3 regions of the Leisingera sp. McT4-56 genome follow, and region 3 is predicted to be linked to each of the others. Evidence: riboswitches for the same ligand, from Rfam matches in the RefSeq annotation. Region 3 holds a riboswitch; each other region holds the start of a gene.
What was found. Region 3 has a riboswitch for cobalamin ahead of LHL23_RS13485 (hypothetical protein). Riboswitches for the same ligand answer to the same signal wherever they lie in the genome.

Region 1: it holds a riboswitch for cobalamin, as region 3 does, so the genes downstream of both, LHL23_RS08755 (ABC transporter substrate-binding protein) here and LHL23_RS13485 (hypothetical protein) in region 3, are expected to answer to the same signal.
Region 2: it holds a riboswitch for cobalamin, as region 3 does, so the genes downstream of both, LHL23_RS12275 (CbtB domain-containing protein) here and LHL23_RS13485 (hypothetical protein) in region 3, are expected to answer to the same signal.

The regions. Positions count from the first base shown of each region.
Region 1 is NZ_JAJALF010000005.1:132,243-134,435, reverse strand. It holds gene LHL23_RS08760 (FecCD family ABC transporter permease) at 1-210, opposite strand, end outside; gene LHL23_RS08755 (ABC transporter substrate-binding protein) at 207-1,217, opposite strand; cobalamin riboswitch at 1,361-1,553, opposite strand; gene LHL23_RS08750 (chemotaxis protein CheW) at 1,821-2,193, opposite strand, start outside.
Region 2 is NZ_JAJALF010000009.1:106,261-108,453, forward strand. It holds gene LHL23_RS12265 (hypothetical protein) at 1-196, opposite strand, end outside; gene LHL23_RS12270 (CbtA family protein) at 263-961, opposite strand; gene LHL23_RS12275 (CbtB domain-containing protein) at 966-1,136, opposite strand; cobalamin riboswitch at 1,171-1,373, opposite strand; gene LHL23_RS12280 (DUF1636 family protein) at 1,548-1,883, opposite strand; gene cobA (uroporphyrinogen-III C-methyltransferase) at 1,880-2,193, opposite strand, start outside.
Region 3 is NZ_JAJALF010000011.1:26,592-28,784, forward strand. It holds gene LHL23_RS13475 (alpha/beta hydrolase family protein) at 1-339, opposite strand, end outside; gene LHL23_RS13480 (TetR/AcrR family transcriptional regulator) at 410-1,030, shown strand; cobalamin riboswitch at 1,049-1,269, shown strand; gene LHL23_RS13485 (hypothetical protein) at 1,378-1,782, shown strand; gene LHL23_RS13490 (protein-tyrosine phosphatase family protein) at 1,891-2,193, opposite strand, start outside.

The DNA.
Region 1 (2,193 bases), on a different contig from region 3:
CAGCCGGTAGCTCCAGATGATGCCCTGGTCTACCGGGTCCACCGGCAGGCCCGCCCCGGCCAGCTTGTTGGCCAGAACGGACAGGACAAGGTCAGGCGCAAGCGAGGTTTCCCCGATCATTGCGCCTGCCAGAACCGCCGCAGCCAGCACCGGCAGGGCCAGGCATGCGCCCCGGAGGCCCTGCCAGGCCAGTGCGGCGGCTGCGCTCATTCGCCGTTGCCGATCGCGCTGAGCTCAGCGGCAATATCCTCCAGCGCCGGGATGGCGCGTATGGTTGCATCCATGGCCTGGGCGTCCATCACCACGATGCGATCATTCTTGACCGCCTCCATCTGGCTGGCGACCGGATCATTGCGCAGGAACTCCAGCTTCTTCTCGTAGTCATCCGCGGCAAAGCGGCGGCGGTCCATGCGGGCAATCACGATCACCGTCGGGTTGGCCTTGGCGATGGTTTCCCAGCCGACAGTCGGCCATTCTTCGTCGGTTTCGATGACATTGCGCAGGCCCAGCTGCTGCATCATGTAGCCCGGTGCGCCCTTCTGGCCGGCCACGAACGGGTCGCTCTCCATCTCCGGCGAAGAGAACCAGAACACGGCGGAGGCGTCGTCCAGCGCAACCTCCTGCGCCTTGGCAACAGCCGCGGCCTCGCGCGCCTTGTAGTCTGCGACCAGCTCTGCGCCTTTTTCGGACTCGCCGAAGATCGCTGCCAGTTCCTCGATGCCCTGATAGAGGCTTTCGGTGGTGAACATCTGGGTGCGGGTGCCGTCGCCGCCGGTGGTGTTGTCCTTGCCGACGCAATCCGCGGGCATCACATAGGTCGGGATGCCGAGGTCATGGAACTGCTCGCGCTTGGCGACTACGCCTTCGGGGCCGACATGCCACTCATACTGGGCAGCCACCAGGCCCGGGCGCTTGGCCACGACGCTTTCAAAGCTCGGGTCGTTATCGGCCAGCCGCTCGACCTTGCCGTTCAGCTCGGCATATTCGGGCAGCACGTCGTTGAACCAGACCGAGGTGCCCAGCACCTTGTCGCCCAGCCCCAGCGCATAGAGCACCTCTGTCGCGGCCTGGCCGACGGTCACGGAGGACGCAACCGGCGCCTCGAAGGTGACGGCCTCGCCGCAGTTTTGAATGGTCAGCGGAAAGGTCTCGCTGGCTGCTGCGGCCTGAGCTGCCGCAACAAAGGAAAGGCCCATCAGGCCGGAACGCAGAAACATGATCTTCGATCTCCATGTGTCAATGACCGGAGAACGGGTGAAAGGGCATTGACCGCTAAGGCGGGAGCCTGGCCCCCTGCATGCGGCGCCAGACAGCGGCGGCGCATCTTATCGGCAACCTCCCCGGACAACCCCGTCCGGTGTGTTTCGGTTTCGCACCGGCAGGTCTCCTGACTGGCGGGTCACTGTCTGTCCCGTCTTCCCGGGCCGGTCAGGCCCAGTGACACGATGGGACAGCACTCGCCGCCTACAGTTGCGGGGGCAGTTCCGTTTGGCACCGTACGGCGCCGCGGATTCCCTCTTAGCCCTCACGGGACCGGTGAAGCGCGGGTAGCGCATCACTTACCGTGCGGCAAGAAAAAGTTCGTCCGGATTGCTGAATTCTTGCCAGCCAGCCGCGGGAGGGCGGGTTGCGACGGCTCGGGCCGGCGTTGATTTTTCACCCAAGAGCGGCGGCAGAAACAGGCGGCCGTTTGCACACCCGCCCCGCCCCCTTGCGCAGGTGGCCGCGGGCAATCACACCGGCTCATAGTGGTCTTGAGCCCGCCCGGCCGCGCCTGCCCGGCGCTTTCCCGTCCGGGAGTGCTGCCCTGCCAGCGCCTGTTACGCAGCCTTGAAGCAGCGTTCCACGAGAGCGCTGGTATCCAGGATCAATATCGACTCGTACTTGCCGTCCGGCGAGGTGTGCTGCAGGCAGCCGGCCACATCCTCAGCAATGCTTTTGGAGGTGTTTTGCTGATCCAGCGGCTTGAGTTCGGCCACGCGGCTTTCGGTCGTAATGATGATTTCGTCGACGGAATCCACAAGAATTCCAAACTTCTGCGCGCCGTGCCTGAATATCAGAACCTTCTGATCCTGGCAGGGCTTCACCGGCAAGCCGTAAAGCACGCGGGGATTGAACACGGTAATCAGGTCGCCTCTCAGATTGAGGATTCCTTCGACAAAATTCAGCGAGAATGGCGGCTCCAGCAGATCC
Region 2 (2,193 bases), on a different contig from region 3:
GCGCATCGGGGCCTGCTGCCAGGCTGACGGCCTGGGAGTGATCATGGGCGGCCATTTCGCCGTGACCGCCGCCGTGGTGCGCCGGGTCGCCATGATCATGGCCTTCGAAGGTGACGCCATTGCCGGCCGCGATCACGAAACCGGCACCGCCGCCGAACACCAGGCCAATCGCAAACAGGGCAAGAGAGCGGGACATTTGTTCATCCTTTGAAAATGAATGTCCCCGCCGGATGCGGCCGGCGGGGAGGGTCAGAGAGCCGGATCAGGCTGCGGCTTCCGCGCGCTTGCCTTCGGCCTGCCAGAAGTATCCGGCAAAGCTGCCGAGAAGCACCCAGGCCGCCATGCCGATACCGAACGCGCGGGCGGCAAACAGCGCGCCGATCTCGGTCGGCACCGGTCCGGAGAAGCTCTCCGGTTCAGGCGCGCCGACGATATGCGGAGCCATCAGCAAGAGGGCCGCGATCAGGATACTCACCAGATTGCCGCCAAAAGCGATCAGCCACATGGCAACGCCTGCGGCGGCCACGGTGATGGTCCACCAGATCTGGCGCGCGCCCACGTCGGCGGCGGCAACACCCGGCACTTCGGGCGCCAGCGACAGGCCGGGCGCGAAGTGGAAGGTGATGAAACCCGCCAGGCCCCACAACAGGCCGGTACGCGGGTTGATCTCATGGCCCTGGCGTTCGGCCACCGACATCAGCGCCGCCATCACCAGCGCATAACCGGTGTAGGTCAGCATGGTGAAGATGATGCTGAGGCCATCGCGCATCGGTTCGGCGAACATGCCGGGCAGGTCGGGGTGCGCGGTTACGGGATCAGCGCCGAAATGCACCAGCTCGCCGCCCTCGTAAAGTTCGGCGTGGAGCAGCACGGGCTGCACGAAATACAGCTGCAGCAGGGCGGTAATCAGCCCTGCTGCAGCGCCAGCGAACAGGCCGCTGGTCAGAATGCGACTGAACATGGCCTTAGTGGCAGGGGAAGCCGGTTGCGTGGCGCACGTCATGAGCAGCGTCGTGCAGGGCAGATGCCTGAACATGGCCGGTCAGCGTGATGATCCCCAGCCCCAGAACCACTGCAAACAGTGCCGGAAGAACACCGGTGCCAGCGGCGGAAGCCTTAAGCGTCTTGGTCGTCATTTCTAGTCCTCCTTACCGTCACACCCGACGGCATAAGTTGCGTTTCCACACGGCCGGTCTCCTGACTCGCGGGTCGCTGCTGCCTTCCTCCTTCCCGGCTTGCGCCAGTGGTTTTTGGAAGGCCGCTCGCCGCTCACAGTCGCGGGGGCGGTTGAGGCTTCGGTGCCGCGATTTGGTCCACCGTCCTCATTCCCGTTTCAGTCCCAGTGCTTAGGCACCATCAGACACCGTATCAGACGGTAATGCCCCGCGCGGCTGAGTCCGGTCAAGGAAGAATCCGCCAATCTGGAGCGCTTCAGCGTCATGGGGATAGCCAATGCAAGTTAGGCGGCAGCGATCAGGGAAGCCTGAGAGTTGCAAAATTTGCCCGAAAATACGCGCGGAAATTCGCGACTACCTGCCGCAGGCAGTTCACACCAGATCCGCAGGAATGCGCGCAATCGCCTTGAACCGCAGCTGGCCCAAGGGCCGGGCATCGGCGAAATTGCCGTTGGCGCTGTCTTGGTACATGCGCAGGAAGGTGAGGATGTCCGGCAGATCCTTGGCAGTGATTTCCCCGAACAGATAGGCGGTCTTGCCGCTTTGCCGCACCGCCAGCGTCTGCGGCCGCTTGCAGCCGGACATGCAGTCCACCTGCTGCAGCCGCGCCGCCACCCCGGCCGTCTCCAGCGCCGCGGCGACCTGCCCGAAGAGGGCAGGGTCCGCGTCGCGGCAGGTGCGGCACAGGGTGAGGGTCGGCAGGCTCATGCGTCCGGCAGGTCCTGATCGGCCAGCGGCCCGTAAAGGATCAGCACCGGCGCCTTGGTCTCCATCGCGCGCAGAACTGCGGGCAGTTCGCCCACGTTGTGGCAGAACAGTTTCTGTTCCGGCGTGGAGACGCCAAGCGCCACCAGCGCGTGGGTGTCCGCGGGCAGGCCCGCTTCCATCAGCTTCTCCGCCAAGTCGGCAAAGGTGCGCTTGCCCATATAAACCACGGTTGTGGCATGCGGGTCGGCCAGCGCCGCCATGTTCAGGTCGTCCGGCAGCCCGCCGGTCACGTCATGTCCGGTGATGAACT
Region 3 (2,193 bases):
GCCCGCATAGCGCCGCTGCATTTCTGTCCGGGCGGCCGGCTGATCGGCCAGCGCCCAGTCGGCCATGGTGGCCTGTGACCGGCGCGGGTGCATGCGCGCCGAGGCTCCAAAGTCCCGGTAGTCATAGGTCAGGCAGGCCATCTGCCGCTCTGCCGCCAGCCAGCGCGCAAAATGCCGGTAATAGCCCTGCGGCACCCCGGTTGCGCCGTTCAGCACCACCGCTGCCCTGGCCGGTCCCGCCGGGTGATAGAGCCGCCCGGCCAGCACCGCATCGCCTGCGGCAAAGCGCAGCTCCTGCACCCGGATATCCGCAGTGTGTTCTACATGGCTGTCGAGCATGGCACCCTCCTAGACCGATTGGTCTACTCCACCTCTGGACCAATCGGTCTAATGCTGTCAACCTGCCGCCATGACTGACGTGACGACACCCCAGCCCGGCCCGGACAGCCCCGCCCCGACCCGCGAGCGGCTGCTGCGCGCGGCTGCCGGCCTGTTCCGCAACAAGGGTTACAGCGGCACCGGCCTGGCCGAACTGCTGGCCGCGGCAGAGGCGCCCAAGGGCTCGCTCTACCACCATTTCCCGAACGGCAAATCCGACCTCGCCCTGGCCGCGGCGGACTGGGCCTCCGAGCAGATGCTGGAGCTGATCGCCGCCTCCTTTGACCCTGCGCCCAGCTTCCGGGAAGGCGCCAAGACGGTCTGCTACAAGCTGGCCAAACTGTTCGACAAACAGGGAAAATGGAGCGGCTGCCCGGTCTCCGCCACCCTGTTCGAGGGGCCGGAGAACGAGGCCTTCCACCAGCACGCCGCCAAGCTGTTCGAGGGCTGGATCACCGAGACCGCTGCCCATGCCCGGCGTCTAGGCCTGGCCGAGCGCGAGGCCCGCGCAGCCGCAGAGAATTTCTATATCCTGCTGCAGGGCGGCTGGCAGCTGGCCCGGGTGCGGCGCGATTCGGATGTGATCCGGGGCTTGCACCTGCAGATGCACACCCCCGGGCCCGCAGCCTTGCAGGCGCAGAAAAACGATTGACGACTCGGGGGGCCAGCCGCTACCGCTTGTAGCGATGGTTCCCGCGCCACAGAATCTTGTGTCCGGGATGAAAAGGGAACACGGTGCGGCCCCGCCCAGCGCAAGGCCAACTCCGCGACTGCCCCCGCAACTGTAAGCGGCGAGCGACCCCGATAGAGCCACTGGCCCGAATAGGCCGGGAAGGATCGGGAAAGCGACGACCCGCAAGTCAGGAGACCTGCCATCGGAAGTGAAACTCGAACCCGGGCGGGGTGTCCGGACAGGGTCTGATGGCAGCGCGGGACTTCCGCTATCTCATCCGGTCTCTTGTCGCCATGACCCCCGTGCCACGCGCGGAGGGCGCTAACATGATGTGGACGGACCAGACGCATTTCTATGCGGCAACGGATTGCAAATACCTGGGGCGGCCCTGCCCCGCGGCAGAGCGGATGATCGCCAAGCTGGCCGAGGCGATGACCAAGGCCAAGCCGCTGACCCAGGAGGACTTCGAAATCACCGGCACCACCGCGCTGGACGGCTGCCCGCGCAACTGCCCGGCGCAGTTTGCCGCCAGCCACGACCGGATCCGGCTGTTCTGCGGCGTCGGCGAAGAGGCGCCGCGCGACGGGCTGGACCGCTTTGCCGATGCGATCCTCAGCCGCGACGGCATCGGCTTTGCCGCCTCGCGGCTGGACGTCCGCCCCTGCGCGCTGATGGAGGCGCTGCCAAAGACGGCAGAGGCGCGCCAGGCCGAGCAGATGCTGGCGCTGTAGGCAAGGCACCCCAAGGTTTGGCATCACGGCAACGGCAGCACCCCTTTTCGAAGGGGACGGATGCTGCCCGGCCTGTCAGCCGGGCAGAACGTTTAGAATGAAACCAGCCTAACAGGCCTTGCTGCCGTCGCAGGCCCAGTCCAGCTGTTCGTCGGTCTCCACCGCGCAGGGCCGCACCGAGCGCAGCCGCGCCAGCGCCTGCGCCGGGTCCTCGCCGCATTCGATCATCAGCCGCATCACCGCCATGCCGGACCGGCCGCAGCCGCCCCTGCAATGCACCAGCACCCGGCCGCCGCCCGCCAGCGCCTGCCGCGCCGATTTGCTGGCGGCAGCCCATTTTGCGTTCACACCGGGCGGCGGCACCTGGAAATCCGGCACCGGCAGATGGATCCAGCGGCTGGCCATGCTTTG